Arthrobacter globiformis: one gene and its partner. The protein of the gene in region 2 binds, or shares a complex with, the protein of the main gene of each other region. Links are inferred from orthologs where the notes say so. Each region holds a gene or a part of one and is shown on either strand. Other genes may lie near its edges.

The links. The genes of interacting proteins can lie anywhere in the genome.
Region 1: the proteins of pcrA (region 2) and uvrB are in contact, whole or in part, in a crystal structure (PDB 7EGT), measured with the Thermus thermophilus proteins. The link is inferred for Arthrobacter globiformis from one-to-one orthologs. Residues at the interface, in WP_096412145.1 of Thermus thermophilus: His654, Arg656, Phe657, Gln666, Asp668, Glu669, Lys680, Arg681, Leu682, Ser683, Lys685, Tyr686, Ala687; in WP_096411307.1 of Thermus thermophilus: Glu23, Leu25, Arg26, Asp27, Gly28, Glu29, Arg30, Phe31, Arg55, Glu326, Asp327, Phe328, Glu379, Ser382, Gln383, His398, Gly400, Arg401.

Annotation. Positions count from the first base shown.
Region 1 is NZ_JAUSXI010000001.1:3,029,427-3,036,525, reverse strand. The notes cover bases 2,411-5,326. They hold uvrB (excinuclease ABC subunit UvrB), read right to left. Parts: upstream 4,961-5,326; coding sequence 2,861-4,960; downstream 2,411-2,860. Other genes in these bases: coaE (dephospho-CoA kinase), read right to left, coding at 5,023-5,326; QFZ33_RS13935 (TerC family protein), read right to left, coding at 2,411-2,623. In the rest of the region: QFZ33_RS13945 (GNAT family N-acetyltransferase), read left to right, coding at 1-94; QFZ33_RS13940 (alpha/beta fold hydrolase), read left to right, coding at 87-1,442; more of QFZ33_RS13935, read right to left, coding at 1,598-2,410; more of coaE, read right to left, coding at 5,327-6,258; QFZ33_RS13920 (IMPACT family protein), read left to right, coding at 6,281-6,994; QFZ33_RS13915 (type 1 glutamine amidotransferase domain-containing protein), read left to right, coding at 7,083-7,099. UniProt on the Escherichia coli protein: The UvrABC repair system catalyzes the recognition and processing of DNA lesions. A damage recognition complex composed of 2 UvrA and 2 UvrB subunits scans DNA for abnormalities.
Region 2 is NZ_JAUSXI010000001.1:1,232,889-1,240,218, reverse strand. Bases 2,789-5,935 are described here. They hold pcrA (DNA helicase PcrA), read right to left. Parts: upstream 5,561-5,935; coding sequence 3,017-5,560; downstream 2,789-3,016. Other genes in these bases: QFZ33_RS05765 (inositol monophosphatase family protein), read right to left, coding at 5,646-5,935; QFZ33_RS05775 (hypothetical protein), read right to left, coding at 2,789-3,014. In the rest of the region: sucD (succinate--CoA ligase subunit alpha), read right to left, coding at 1-868; sucC (ADP-forming succinate--CoA ligase subunit beta), read right to left, coding at 899-2,065; more of QFZ33_RS05775, read right to left, coding at 2,289-2,788; more of QFZ33_RS05765, read right to left, coding at 5,936-6,521; QFZ33_RS05760 (hypothetical protein), read left to right, coding at 6,565-7,209; QFZ33_RS05755 (DUF998 domain-containing protein), read right to left, coding at 7,229-7,330. UniProt on the Escherichia coli protein: A helicase with DNA-dependent ATPase activity. Unwinds DNA duplexes with 3'-5' polarity. Translocates on single-stranded DNA with 3'-5' polarity. Initiates unwinding more efficiently from a nicked substrate than double-stranded DNA.

The DNA of each region.
Region 1 (7,099 bases), 1.8 Mb from region 2 along the record:
GGCGTTCCCGATGGAGGAGTGGTCCACGTTCCGGCTGACCGGAACGGCGCTAGCAGAGTTCGGCAGCCGCAGCGAGGCCGGTGTCCATGGCTGAAGCAGCACTGGACGCCACTGTTAATGCGGGCCCGGTTCATACAGTCCGCGCCCGGCACAACTTCCGCGGCATGCGCACGGCAGAACACTACTTCACACTGCCGCTGGACCATTTTGCCGGCCCCGGCGGAGAAGACGCAGCCGAGACCATCACAGTCTTCGCCCGCGAATATGTGTCCGCCGAGCACACGGAGGCAGAAGCCGCCGAACTGCCATGGCTCCTGTATCTTCAAGGCGGTCCCGGCGGGCGCGGCAACCGCTTCGCGTCGCTGGGCGGCTGGAGCAAGGCAGCCGCCAAGGACTTCCGCATCCTGATGCTGGACCAGCGGGGCACCGGCCTCTCCTCCCCCATTGACCGCAACACCCTGCCCCTGCGCGGGGATGCGGCAGCGCAGGCGAGGTACCTTGAGCACTTCCGGGCCGATTCGATCATTGCCGACGCCGAGCTCATCCGCCAGGCTGTCGGCTCGGAGCCGTGGACTGTCTACGGGCAGAGCTACGGCGGCTTCTGTGCGCTCACGTACCTGTCGTTCGCACCCAAGGGCCTGTGTGAGGTGCTGATCACCGGAGGGCTCGCCCCGCTGAACGGTTCCCCGGAGCGGGTCTACCGCGAGACCTTCAGACGGGTGGCAGCCCGCAACGCGGAGTACTTCGGCTGGTACCCCGAGGACCGGGAAACTGTAAGCCGCATCGCCAATCACCTCCGCGGCACGGCGGAGTACCTCCCGGACGGCTCTCCCCTCACCGTGGAGAGGTTCCAGATGGTGGGGTCCTTCCTCGGCGGGAACACCCGGGTGGACACCCTGCACAACCTGCTGGAGGACGCCTTCGTGGAGACGCCCGGCGGTCCGCGGCTCTCGGATCCGTTCCTGGAGCAGGTCCGCCCCTTGGTCTCGCGGGCAGCTAATCCGCTGTACGCCCTGATGCATGAGTCCATCTACGGCCAGAACGCGGCCACGGGCTGGGCGGCCTGGCGGGTTCTCGAGGAGTTCCCGGAGTTCAGGCCGGACGCTGCCGAGCTACTCCTGACCGGCGAGATGGTCTACCCGTGGTACTTCGAACAGGACCCTGCCCTTCGCCCGCTGCAGGAAGTGGCGGAACTGCTGGCGGCCAAGGCTGACTGGAAGCCCCTGTATGACACCGCGCAGCTGGCTGCCAACATCGTGCCCGCGGCGGCCGCCGTCTACCGCGATGACATCTATGTGGACCACGGGCTCTCCATGGAGACCGCCGCCGCCGTCCGCAAGTTGAAGACGTGGGAAACCGGCGAGTTCCACCACGACGGAATCGCGGACGACGGTGAGGCCATCTTCGGCCGCCTGCTCGGCATGGTGCGCTCCGCCCGCTGAAGCCAGCGCGAACGGACACTTAGGCCCCTTCTCCCAGCGCGAACGGACACTTGGGCCCCTGCGCGCGGACAAGCCAGGCAGACCCTGTGCAAGACAAAGCAACCCCGGCCACCAGGTGGCCGGGGTTGCTTTCTGCTGAGACTGGCTGCGGAAGCCTAGTCGACGTCGCTCAGGCTCTTCCGGGAGTCCTCCTCGAGGCGGGCATCCAGCTTGGCCTTCTGTGCGCCGGAGCTCACCAGGCTGGCGATCACGGCGATGATGATGGTGCCGATGATGACCGCGAGGGACACGTACGTCGGGATCTCCGGGGCCCATTCGATGTGGTGCCCGCCGTTGATGAACGGCAGTTCGTTGACGTGCATGGCGTGCAGGATCAGCTTCACGCCGATGAACGCCAGGATGATGGACAGTGCGTGCTTCAGGTAGATGAGGCGGTTCATCAGGCCGCCGAGCAGGAAGTACAGCTGCCGCAGGCCCATCAGCGCGAAGATGTTCGCCGTAAAGACGATGAAGGCGCTCTGCGTCAGGCCGAAGATCGCGGGGATGGAGTCGACCGCGAAGAGCAGGTCGGTCATGCCGATGGTGATGAAGACGATCACCATGGGGGTGAAGACCTTCTTGCCGTCCACAGTGGTGCGCAGCTTGCCGCCGTCGAACTTCTCGGACATGGGGATGACCTTGCGGAGCTTGCCGATGAGGGCGTTCTCCTGGTCCTCTTCGTCTTCGCCCTCGTCCTGCGCCTGCTTCCAGGCGGTCCAGAGGAGGAAAGCGCCGAAGATGTAGAAGACCCAGCTGAACTGCTCGATCACAATGGCGCCGAGCATGATGAAGATGCCGCGCAGGATCAGGGCGATGATGATGCCCACCATCAGCACTTCCTGCTGGTACTTACGGGGCACGGAGAAACGGGCCATGATGATGATGAAGACAAACAGGTTGTCGATGCTGAGGCTGTACTCAGTCACCCAGCCGGCCACGAACTGGCTGCCGTACTCGGGTCCCGTGAACATGAACATGGCACCGGCGAACACGAGGGCCAGTGCCACATAGAAGGCCACCCAGAGGCCGGCTTCCTTCATGGAGGGCTCATGCGGACGGCGTACTACCAGAAGCAGGTCCATAAGGAGGATGATGCCGAGGACGACGAACGAGCCGACCTCGAACCAGACGGGAAGTTCCACAAAAATGCCTTTCGCAGGGTACAGAAAACCGGTGTAAGTCTCTCCGGCGAACCTGTGCACTTGGTGCTGATGTGGCTGCCCGCTACGCCCGGCAGGGCATCTGTGCCCTGCGTGTTGACGTTCGTAGCGCTTGGGATACTCCCCTACGTGACCTCAACTTTACCCTAGAGGCGCGGTCCCCCGCGCCACGTGACCCCACGGCCACGCCACCTGACCCCCCGCGCCGCGTGACGGGGGCTAGGCGTGCCCGGCTGACTGCATCTGCCGCAGTTCCTTCTTGAGCTCGGAAACTTCGTCGCGGATCCGGGCGGCCACTTCGAACTGCAGCTCGGCGGCCGCTCCGTGCATCTGCTCGGTCAGCTGCTCGATCAGGCCCACCAGGTCCTCGGCGGGCGCCGCTGCCAGCCCGTCGGCGCGGACCGTGGCCGCCCCCTTGGCGGCGGACTTGCCGCGTTTGGCCCCCTTGGCCAAACGGTTGTTGTTGAGCAGCTCCTGGGTGTCCGCGTCTTCTTTGGCCAGCTGGTCCGTGATGTCGGCAATCTTCTTGCGCAGCGGTTGCGGATCGATTCCGTTTTCCGTGTTGTAGGCCACCTGGATGGCGCGGCGCCTGTTGGTTTCATCGATGGCGTGGGCCATGGAGTCCGTGATGCGGTCCGCGTACATGTGGACCTGCCCCGAGACGTTGCGCGCGGCACGGCCGATGGTCTGGATCAGGGACGTGGACGAACGAAGGAAGCCTTCCTTGTCCGCGTCCAGGATGCTCACCAGGGAGACCTCCGGCAGGTCAAGGCCTTCCCGGAGCAGGTTGATGCCAACCAAGACGTCGAAAACACCCATCCGGAGTTCGCGGAGCAGCTCGACACGCCGCAGCGTGTCGACGTCGGAGTGCAGGTACTCCACCTTGATGCCATGGCCCAGGAGGTAGTCGGTGAGGTCCTCCGCCATCCGCTTGGTCAGCGTGGTTACCAGGACGCGTTCATTCTTCTCTGTGCGGGTCTTGATCTCACCCAGCAGGTCGTCGATCTGGTCTTTAGTCGGCTTGACCACCACCTCGGGGTCGATCAGTCCGGTGGGCCGGATGATCTGCTGGACGAAGCCGTCCGCCTTGCCCAATTCGTACTTGCCGGGCGTGGCGGACAAGTAGACGGTCTGGCCTGTGCGCTCAAGGAACTCGTCCCATTTCAACGGACGGTTATCCATAGCGGAAGGCAGCCGGAAGCCGAAGTCCACAAGGTTCCGCTTGCGGGACATATCACCCTCGTACATGGCCCCGATCTGCGGGATGGTCACGTGGGATTCGTCCACCACCAGCAGGAAGTCGTCCGGGAAGTAGTCCAGGAGGCAATGCGGGGCGGTTCCGCGGGCGCGGCCGTCAATGTGCGATGAGTAGTTCTCGATGCCGTTGCAGAAACCCATCTGCTGCATCATTTCGAGGTCGTAAGTGGTGCGCATCCGCAGCCGCTGGGCTTCCACGAGCTTGTTCTGGCTTTCCAGGACCTGGAGCCGGTCGGCGAGTTCGTCCTCGATCCGTTTGATGGCACGCGCCATCCGTTCGGGTCCGGCCACATAGTGCGAGGCCGGGAACACGTACATCTCCTCTTCGTCCCGGATCACCTCTCCGGTCAGCGGATGCAGGGTATGGATGTTCTCAATCTCATCCCCGAAAAACTCGATCCGGATGGCCAGTTCTTCATACATGGGAATGATTTCCACGGTGTCGCCGCGGACCCGGAACGTGCCACGGTGGAAGTCCATGTCATTGCGGGCGTACTGCATGGAGACGAATTTGCGCAGCAGGTCATCACGGTTCATTTCGGCGCCCTTGCGCAGCGTCACCATGCCGGCGATGTACTCCTCCGGCGTGCCCAGGCCGTAGATGCAGGACACGGTTGCCACCACAATCACGTCGCGGCGGGTGAGGAGCGCGTTGGTGGCGGAGTGCCGGAGCCGCTCCACTTCCTCGTTGATGGAGGAGTCCTTCTCGATGAACGTGTCCGTCTGCGCCACGTACGCTTCGGGCTGGTAGTAGTCGTAGTAGGAGACGAAGTACTCCACCGCATTGTTCGGCAGGAGTTCGCGGAACTCGTTGGCCAGCTGCGCCGCGAGGGTCTTGTTCTGCACCATCACCAGTGTGGGCCGCTGGACCTGCTCGATCAGCCAGGCGGTGGTGGCGCTCTTGCCGGTACCGGTGGCACCGAGCAGCACCACGTCCTTTTCGCCGTTCCTGATGCGCTCCGTCAGCTCGGCGATGGCCGCCGGCTGGTCACCGGCGGGCTGGAACTCGCTGATGACCTCGAAGGGCGCAACGACGCGGTTGACCTCCTGCGCAAGACTCATGTACCTAATCTACAGCCGGCCACTGACAGGAACTCCTGATTCAGCTTTGGGCTGTACTGGGTTCAGCCGTGGCTCGCGTTGGCGGAGCTGGAAACGTACGACGGCGGCTGCCAGCCGGTGCTTTCGGCCCACCGTTCCATTCCGGGAGCCCCGACGTCGCGGAACCACGCCTCTTTGTCGTCGGCGTAGCCGGACGTGTTGGCGTCGGAGGCATGCAGGGCGGCCACCCGGCGCTTCTCCGCTGCATACTGCTCCCGTGCGGCCGGAACGGCGCGAAGCCAGTCCCGGAAGCAAAGGGCGAAGCGCCAGCCCGCAGAACCGGCCACCCGGATATGGAGATTGACCGGACGCCCGGGATCGGCGTTGCCGTGCAGGCGCTTGGACCAGGCAGCGGGGTCGGGACGCCCGTGGGGGCTGTCCATCAGGATGCCCGGCCAGAGCGGGAACCCCGCGGCACCAAGCAGGGGCGCAATCCGGTCTGCCGTCATGAGATCAGAGACCGCGAGCTGCAGGTCGATGACGTCCTTCGCCTCGAGGCCGGGGACCGACGTCGACCCGATGTGGTCGACGGCCAGCACGTCCTCCGGAGCGGCGGCCTTCAGCCGCTCGGCCAGACAGGCAGCCTGCCGCGGCCAGTCGGAGTCCGGGGCCGCCAGAACGGGCGCGCCGCTGCGGCCAGCCACCGCGGCCTGGCTGATGTTCCGCGCGAAGGGCACGAGCCGCTCCTCCCACAGCCGGTCCACGGAGGCCAGCAGCTCCTCGCGCGTGCCGGAGTTGGGTAGGACCACGTCCGCTGCGGCGAGCCGGTCCTGGCGGGACGCCTGGGCGGCCATCCGTGAACGGGCGTCCGTTTCCGTCATTCCGCGGTGCCCGGTCATGCGCTGCAGCCGGACATCCTCGGGCGCATCCACCACCACCACGAGGTGAAAGTTCTTCTGCTGTCCGGTTTCCACCAGGAGCGGAATGTCCTGGACCACCACCGCGTCACCCGGCGCGGCCGCAATCACCACCGCGGCGCGTTCGCGCACCAGCGGATGGACGATGCCATTGAGCTCCGCGCGCCGTCCCGGCTCCTGGAACACGATGGCCCCGAGGCGTGGCCGGTCGAGCCGCCCCTCGCCGTCGAGGATCTCCGGGCCGAACGCGGCCACGACGGCGGCCAGCCCCGGAGTGCCCGGTTCCACCACCTCACGGGCGATCGCGTCGGCATCGACGAGCACTGCCCCCAGTTCTTCCAGGCGCGTTGCCACCAGGGACTTCCCCGAGGCGATGCCGCCCGTCAACCCAATCTTCAGCACTCCCCAAGACTAGACTGAACCGGTGGCAGAAGAGGCAGTTCCAACGCGGACCAAGACGACACAAAGCCGGCGGTCCGCGTACACCACGCTGGCTGCCGGGGACGGCTTCCGCAATGAGATCGAGATCAAGCGCTCCCGGTTCATCACCGTCCTGCGCCGCGCGGGGACTGAAGAGGATGCCCGCGCGCTGGTGTCTGAACTTCGCCGCGAGTTCCATGACGCCCGGCACCACTGCTCCGCCTTCGTGCTGGGGCCGGACCGGGATATCCAGCGTTCCAGCGACGACGGCGAACCCTCGGGAACCGCCGGGATCCCCATGCTGGAGGCCCTTCTCCGGCGGGAAACCACCCCAGGGGTGACGGACCTCAGCGACGTCAGTGCCGTCGTCGTGCGTTACTTCGGCGGGATCCTGCTGGGTGCCGGCGGGCTGGTGCGCGCGTACTCCGATTCGGTCTCGACGGCCCTGGAACTCGCTCCGCTGGTGCAGCGCCGGCGGCTGCGCATCTGTGCCGTGCGGGTACCGCACGCTGCGGCAGGTCGTCTCGAGAATGACCTGCGCAGCGCGGGCTATGCGATGGCGGAGACCGGCTACGAAGCCCAGTCCACGGTGTTGCGCCTCGCGCTGCCGGACGCGCCGGATGACCTGGCGGCGGCGGCCGACCGGCTGGCCGCCATGACCGCCGGAAGTACGGCCCTCCAGCGCGAGGACACGGAGTGGATTGACGTTCCGCGCTGACAGCTGGCCGAAAGAATCATCAGCTTGCTTATGACTTTCCGCTTTTCTAGGGTGGACCTGTAAGGCACCATACGGAAAAGGAGGACGCATGTCAGAGCACGACAT
Region 2 (7,330 bases):
CGGTCTCGGACGGCGTCTTGCCGACCTTCACACCTGCAGCCTCGAGGGCTTCCTTCTTGGCCTGGGCGGTACCGGCGGAACCGGAGACGATGGCGCCTGCGTGGCCCATGGTCTTGCCTTCCGGGGCGGTGAAGCCGGCCACGTAGCCGACGACCGGCTTGGTGACGTTGGCCTTGATGAAGTCGGCGGCACGCTCTTCGGCGTCGCCGCCGATTTCGCCGATCATCACGATGGCCTTGGTCTCCGGGTCAGCCTCGAACGCGGCCAGGGCGTCGATGTGGGTGGTGCCGATGACGGGGTCACCGCCGATGCCGATGGCCGTGGAGAAGCCGAGGTCGCGCAGTTCGTACATCATCTGGTAGGTCAGCGTGCCGGACTTGGAGACCAGGCCGATGGGGCCCTTGCCGGTGATGTTCGCGGGGGTGATTCCCACGAGGGCCTCGCCCGGGGTGATGATGCCGGGGCAGTTCGGTCCGATGATGCGGGTGACCTGGTTGCCGTCGGCGTCGACCTTGGACTGTGCCAGTGCCCAGAACTCGGCGGAGTCCTGAACCGGCACGCCTTCGGTGATGACGACGACCAGGCCGATGCCGGCCTCGATGGCTTCAACAACGGCGTTCTTGGTGAATGCCGGCGGAACGAAGACGATGGAGACGTCAGCGCCGGTCTCTGCGATGGCTTCCTTGACCGTGCCGAAAACGTTGATCTCGTTTTCGCCGTGCAGGACGGTGGTGCCGGCCTTGCGGGCGTTGACGCCGCCCACAACGTTGGTGCCGGCCTTGAGCATGAGGGCGGTGTGCTTGGTGCCTTCGCCGCCCGTGATGCCCTGGACGATGACCTTGGAGTCCTTGTTCAGATAAATAGACATGTTTTCTTTCCTAGATCTCGACAGGCTCGATCAGCGGGCGTTGGCGAGCTCGGCGGCCTTGTCGGCGCCCTCGTCCATGGTGGCGGCGAGGGTAACCAGCGGGTGGTTGGCCTCTTCGAGGATGCGGCGGCCTTCTTCGACGTTGTTGCCGTCGAGGCGGACGACCAGCGGCTTGTTGGCGGAGTGGCCCAGCTCGGCCAGTGCGCCTACGATGCCCTTGGCGACAGCGTCACAGGCGGTAATGCCGCCGAAGACGTTGACGAATACGGACTTGACCTGCTCGTCGCCCAGGATGACGTCGAGGCCTGCGGCCATGACCTCGGCGGAGGCTCCGCCGCCGATGTCCAGGAAGTTGGCGGGCTTGACGTTGCCGTGGTTCTCGCCAGCGTAGGCGACGACGTCCAGGGTGGACATGACGAGGCCTGCACCGTTACCGATGATGCCGACTTCGCCGTCCAGCTTGACGTAGTTCAGGTCCTGCGCCTTGGCCTTGGCCTCGAGCGGGTCTGCGGATTCCTTGTCCTCAAGCTGGGCGTGCTTGGGGTGGCGGAATTCGGCGTTCTCGTCGAGCGTGACCTTGCCGTCGAGGGCGACGATCTCGCCCGCGCCGGTCTTGACCAGCGGGTTGACCTCCACGAGGGTGGCGTCTTCCTTCTTGAAGACGTCCCAGAGCTTCAGAATGACGCCGGCGACTTTGCCGCGCAGTTCTTCAGCGAAGCCTGCAGCAGCGACGATTTCGTCGGCCTTGGCCTGGTCGATGCCCACGGCGGGGTCAATGGCTACCTTTGCCAGGGCCTCGGGCCGCTCAACGGCGAGCTGCTCGATCTCCATGCCGCCTTCAACCGAGCACATGGCCAGGTAGTTGCGGTTGGCCCGGTCCAGAAGGACGGAGAAGTAGTATTCCTCGGCGATGTCAGCACCCTGGGCGATCATCACCTTGTTGACGGTGTGGCCCTTGATGTCCATGCCCAGGATGTTGGTGGAGTGCTCAAGTGCCTCATCGGCGGACTTGGCAACCTTGACGCCGCCGGCCTTGCCGCGGCCACCGACCTTAACCTGTGCCTTGACGACAGTTACGCCGCCGATCTTCTCGGCAGCTGCCTTTGCTTCTTCAGGAGTGTGCGCCACGATGCCGGCGAGCACGGGTACACCGTGCGCTTCGAACATATCGCGCGCCTGATATTCAAACAGGTCCACGGTTTAGTGTCCTTCTACGTCGAAGTAGTTTCTGTACAGCCGGACTGCACCCAAGGTGCGGACCGGGCTGCGGAATTCACGCGCCCTGCGGCAGGTCCGGAAACGAGCCACGCGGCGCAATGCTCCTTGGGGAACTCTAGTCCTTTGGAGGGACCGGCCCGTTCCAGACTACCTGTTCTGTGAGTAAGGACACTATTCTATGGACCGTAGAAAAACCCCGTGATTACGGGGTTTTTGGGGCCTTGGCGGGCGCCGTCTGGACGTTTTTGCCCTTCGCGGAGATGAGTTCGTAATGATCCCTGCTGATGAAGAAACCGACGCCGCCAGAGACGTTTCCGCAGGCCACCCCCGAGCGGTAGGCGGAGCACCGCAAACCGTTCCGTTCGAGGTTGCCGCCGTCGGGCAGGACGGGCAGCTTGGAGACGGGCCCGTTGGCCGTGCCCTTGGGCCCGTACTCGGCCTCCATCTGCGTGACGCCGGACCGGCATTCACCGTACCGGGCCCGGCTGGGCGTCAGGAGTGCCGCGCCGCCCAGATAGCCGAGTCCGGTCCCCGAGCAGTCGTCACCGACGTCCGGTGCTGCCGGCGCGGGATACACCGCGAGCTCGCAGTGTGCCACGGGCACGGTTGCCAGTTTTTGGTTGTCGGAATCGCTGAAGTTGTTGGTTTCGTACGGCAGGTCGAGGTGCGGCCCGCGGGCTGAGGTCAGCGCGCACACCACGTTCCGGTCCGCAGTGACGAACGCCAGCACGTCCTCCCCTGCCGCAAACCCCGCGGGGTCAGTAAGCGGAGCCTGTTTCAGCTGTTCGAGGGCCGGCAGCGGTGGCGGAGGGGTGTACTCCGGATCCGCGATGGTTACGGAACAGCCGGCCAGGGTAGTTGAGAACAGGGCCGCCGAGAACAGCAGCGCGAGGCCTGCAGCAACGCGACCCAGGCGCCGCACCGGCACGCTCAGGCGTCGATCTTGGTCAGCGGCGCGTACCGCAGAAGCAGCCGCTTCTCGCCGACGTCGAACTTCACCTTCGCCACGGTCTTGTCCCCGGCGCCTTCGACGGCGAGCACGGTGCCGTTGCCAAAGCTCGTGTGGTTGACCTTGTCCCCCACGCTGACCGCAATGACTTCCTTCTGCGGCTGCACGCGGTTTTTCGCGACGGCGGCCGGGACGTCGGCGTTGAAGCCCGCCGAGGAGTCGGCACGGGTGCCGCGGGCCGTTCCGGCGCCCCAGAAGGATCCGCCGTACCGGCTCGACCCGATGTCGGCGCCGCTCCCCCAGCCCCCGGCCTGCCGGCTGGTACCCTCACGCTTCCATTCAACGAGCTCGGAGGGAATTTCCTCCAGGAACTGGCTGGCCGGGTTGTACTGGCTCTGCCCCCACATGTTGCGGACCTCGGAACGCGTGACGTAGAGGCGCTTCCGGGCGCGCGTCAGTCCCACGTAGGCGAGCCGGCGCTCTTCGGCCAGCTCCTTGGGGTCCGTGGCGGAACGCTGGTGCGGGAAGAGCCCGTGCTCCATGCCGGTCAGGAACACCACGGGGAATTCGAGGCCCTTAGCCGTGTGGAGCGTCATGAGCGTGACCACGCCCAGCCGCTTGGCCTCCGCCACGGCGGCGTCGATGTCCGCCCCCGGGGCGTCCGGGATCTGGTCGGCGTCGGCCACCAGGGACACCTGTTCAAGGAAGGCGCCCAGGGATCCTTCGGGATTATCGCGCTCGTATTCACGGACGACGGCGACAAGTTCGGCAAGGTTCTCTACCCGGGACTCGTCCTGCGGATCGTTGCTGGAGCGCAGCGTGGCGAGGTAGCCGGTCTGTTCCAGCACCGCCTCGAGTGCGGCCGCGGCGCCCGAGCCTGCGGCGACCTCGGCGAGGTCGTCCAGGAGCTTCACGAAGCCAAGCACCGCGTTGACCGAGCGGGTGGCCATGCCGGGGGCCTGGTCGGCGCGGCGGGCGGCGGCGATGAAGGACGTGCGTTCCCGCTCGGCGAGGGCCGCGACGGCCCCCTCGGCCCGGTCCCCGATGCCGCGCTTTGGTTCGTTGAGGACGCGGCGGAGGTTGACGTCGTCGTCCGGGTTGACCAGGACCCGGAGGTACGCCAGCGCGTCCTTGATTTCCTTGCGCTCGTAGAACCTGGTGCCGCCCACCACCTTGTACGGCAGGCCGACGCGCACCAGGACGTCCTCGATGGAACGGGACTGGGCGTTGGTGCGGTAGAAGATGGCGACGTCGCCGGGGCGGAGGTTGTCCTCGTCCTGGAGCCGGTCGATCTCCTTGGCGATGAACTGGGCTTCGTCGTGCTCGTTCTCGCCCACGTAGCCGATGATCTTGTGGCCTTCGCCCTCCGCGGTCCAGAGCCGCTTCTCGGGGCGGTTGGGGTTGCGGGAGATGACGGAGTTGGCCGCGCTTAGGATGTTCTGGGTGGAGCGGTAGTTCTGTTCCAGCTTGATGGTGCGGGCGTCGGGGTAGTCCTTCTCGAACTCCACGATGTTCCGGATGTCCGCGCCGCGGAACGCGTAGATGGACTGGTCCGAGTCGCCGACGACGGTCAGCTCCGCCGCTCCCGCGCCTTCGCCGACGATTTCCCGGACCAGGGCGTACTGCGCGTGGTTCGTGTCCTGGTATTCGTCCACCAGGACGTGCCGGAACCGGCGCCGGTAGGAATCCGCCAGCGCCGGGAAGGCCCGGAACATGTAGACGGTCTCGGCGATGAGGTCATCGAAGTCCATGGCGTTGGCCTGGCGCAGCCGCTGGGTGTAGCCCTTGAAGACATCGGCGACGGCGCTCTCGAACGGCTCACGGTGGTTGGCGGCGCCCGCGAAGGAGTCGGCGTCGATCAGTTCGTTCTTGAGCGCGGAGATTTTGTGCTGGATGGCCTTGGGCGGGAACTTCTTGGGGTCCAGGTCCAGGTTCTTGGCCACCAGGGTAATCAGCCGCAGGGAGTCGGCGGAGTCGTAGATGGAGAAGTTGGAGTTCAGGCCGATGTTGGCGGCCTCGCGCCGCAGGATCCGGACGCAGGACGAGTGGAACGTGGAGATCCACATGGCCTTGGCCCTGTTGCCCACGAGGGCCTCGATGCGTTCACGCATTTCCGCGGCGGCTTTGTTGGTGAACGTGATGGCCAGGATCTCGCCGTGGTGGGCACGCTTGGTGGCTATCAGGTACGCGATCCGGTTACTGAGGACGCGGGTTTTTCCGGAGCCGGCTCCGGCCACGATCAGCAGTGCGCCGCCGGAGTGCTTGACCGCTTCCTCCTGCTGCGGATTCAGGCCCGCCAGCAGCGCCCCGGCGTCCGGGAGGTGGTGCCGGGCGTGCTCCTCTGCCGGGGCTGCATCTGCCTGACTGGTTCCCGGGCCAGCTGCGGGGCGGCCGGCGGATTCGCCCGGGCCGCCGCCGAACGCGGGCGTCATCAGCCCCGTTTCGGGGCGCGACTTGGTGATGGCACCGGCGTGGGAACCAGCCTTGAACGGACCGTCAGCGTAGGGGTCAAACAACTTATCCATGGTGACTACAAGTCTAGGCGGTGGGACTGACACTGGATTCCGCCCTGTGGATAACCCCGGCGGCGGAAATCCAGCCGGCGGAAATCTAGTCGACAGAGCCTGACTCAAGCGCGGCGCGCAACTGGTGCACCGCCGTCGTGCCTCCCGCCATGAACCATTCCAGGCCGTTGACGTGAACGCTGCCGGCGACGCCGCCGGCGGCCGTCACGATCGCCTTTCCGGGCAGCCAGTCCCATTCGGGGCAGCTGTGCTGGAACCAGCAGCCAAGCTGCCCGTCAGCGACGCGCCCAAGGTCGCACGAGCCGGACCCGAGCATCCGCAGCGTCGCGGCCGACGTCGCGGCGGCGTGCCAGGGCATGGCGCACATCGGGTCGGAGAGCCAGCGCGGGTGGATGTAGGTGGCGGCGCCGAGGTGGGAGAGGTCGGCGGCGTTGCGGTTGGTTCCGTCCTCCTTGAAGGTAGAAACGGGATCGCCGTTGAGGGTGGTGGCGCGTTGCTTGCCGCCGATCCAGAGTTTGTCCTCCTCGGGCTGGAAAATGGCTCCGAGCAGCACATCCGACTCGTCCTTGAGCGCGATGGCTGAGCACCAGTAGGTAGAGCCCTGCAGGAAGTTGTAGGTGCCGTCCACCGGGTCGATGACCCAGGTCCGCCCGCTGCTGCCGCGCACCGCGGCGCCTTCCTCGCCCAGGACGCCGTCGTCCGGGCGGCAGCGCTGAAGCTGCTCCAGCACATAAGCTTCGGCCGCGTGGTCCGCCGCTGTGACGACGTCGGAGATGGAGGTCTTGCGCTGGGCGTCGAGGCCGCCCTGCCGCATCATCAGCGCCAGCTGCCCGGCCTCGCGGACCAGCTCGGCCGCCAGCTCATAGTCGTCGAGCTCGGGGCTCAGGTTGGTGGCGCTGTGTTTGCCCAGTTTGTGTCTGCCCAGTTCCGTCACGCTTCCCACCCTATCGGCGCCGGGCATGCCTGCACAGCAGAGGCGGAGGACGGCGGGCGATAATGGACGCATGGCCAAAACACCTGCACAGCGGATCAAGAAGCACGGCGCGAAGGCCGCAGTACCCCAGCACCACCTGCCGCCGGTGATCAATCCCGGCACGGACCGCTCTCCGGCGAAGGCCCAGAACAACGCCAACCTGATTGTGATCGCCGGCGTCGTGGCCAGCCTGTTCCTGTTCTGGTACGTTCACCTGCTCACGCTGAACCAGCTAACCCAGCTGTCCGGCGGGCTGGCCATGCCCGATTCCCTGATCGGCGGCTTCGACGCCGGCTACGCCGAGCAGCTGCGCCGCGCCCTGGACGCCGACGCCCGGGGCCAGCTCAACTACGTCCACAAGACGGCGGGCACCCTGTTTCCGCTGATCTTCGCCTTCACCTGGCTGCTTCTGATCGGCACCAACGTGGCCAAAAAGGCGCTGCGCTGGGCGCTCTGGGCGCTGCCGTTGCTGTTCGTGGTGGTACGGCTGTGGGGCAACGTCACCATTGATTCCATGATCGCGGCGGTTAATCTCGACGCCGGCCAGGTCGCCTTGGCGTCGAGCCTCACCGTGGCCGGCTGGGTACTGTTCGTGGCCAGCCTTCTCGCCGGCGGCTCCGCCGTGTTCCTGGGGCGCCGGTCCCCGAAAAAAGACGCCGGGCCTCCGGCCGTCTAGCCGCCCGGCAGCAGGAAGCCTAGGCGCTCCGGGCGGCCCGGGCCCGGGCGAAGGCCCTCCGCACCTGCCGTTCCTGCCGGACACGCTGGGCGATGACCAGGCCGGCGGCAGCGAGGCCAAC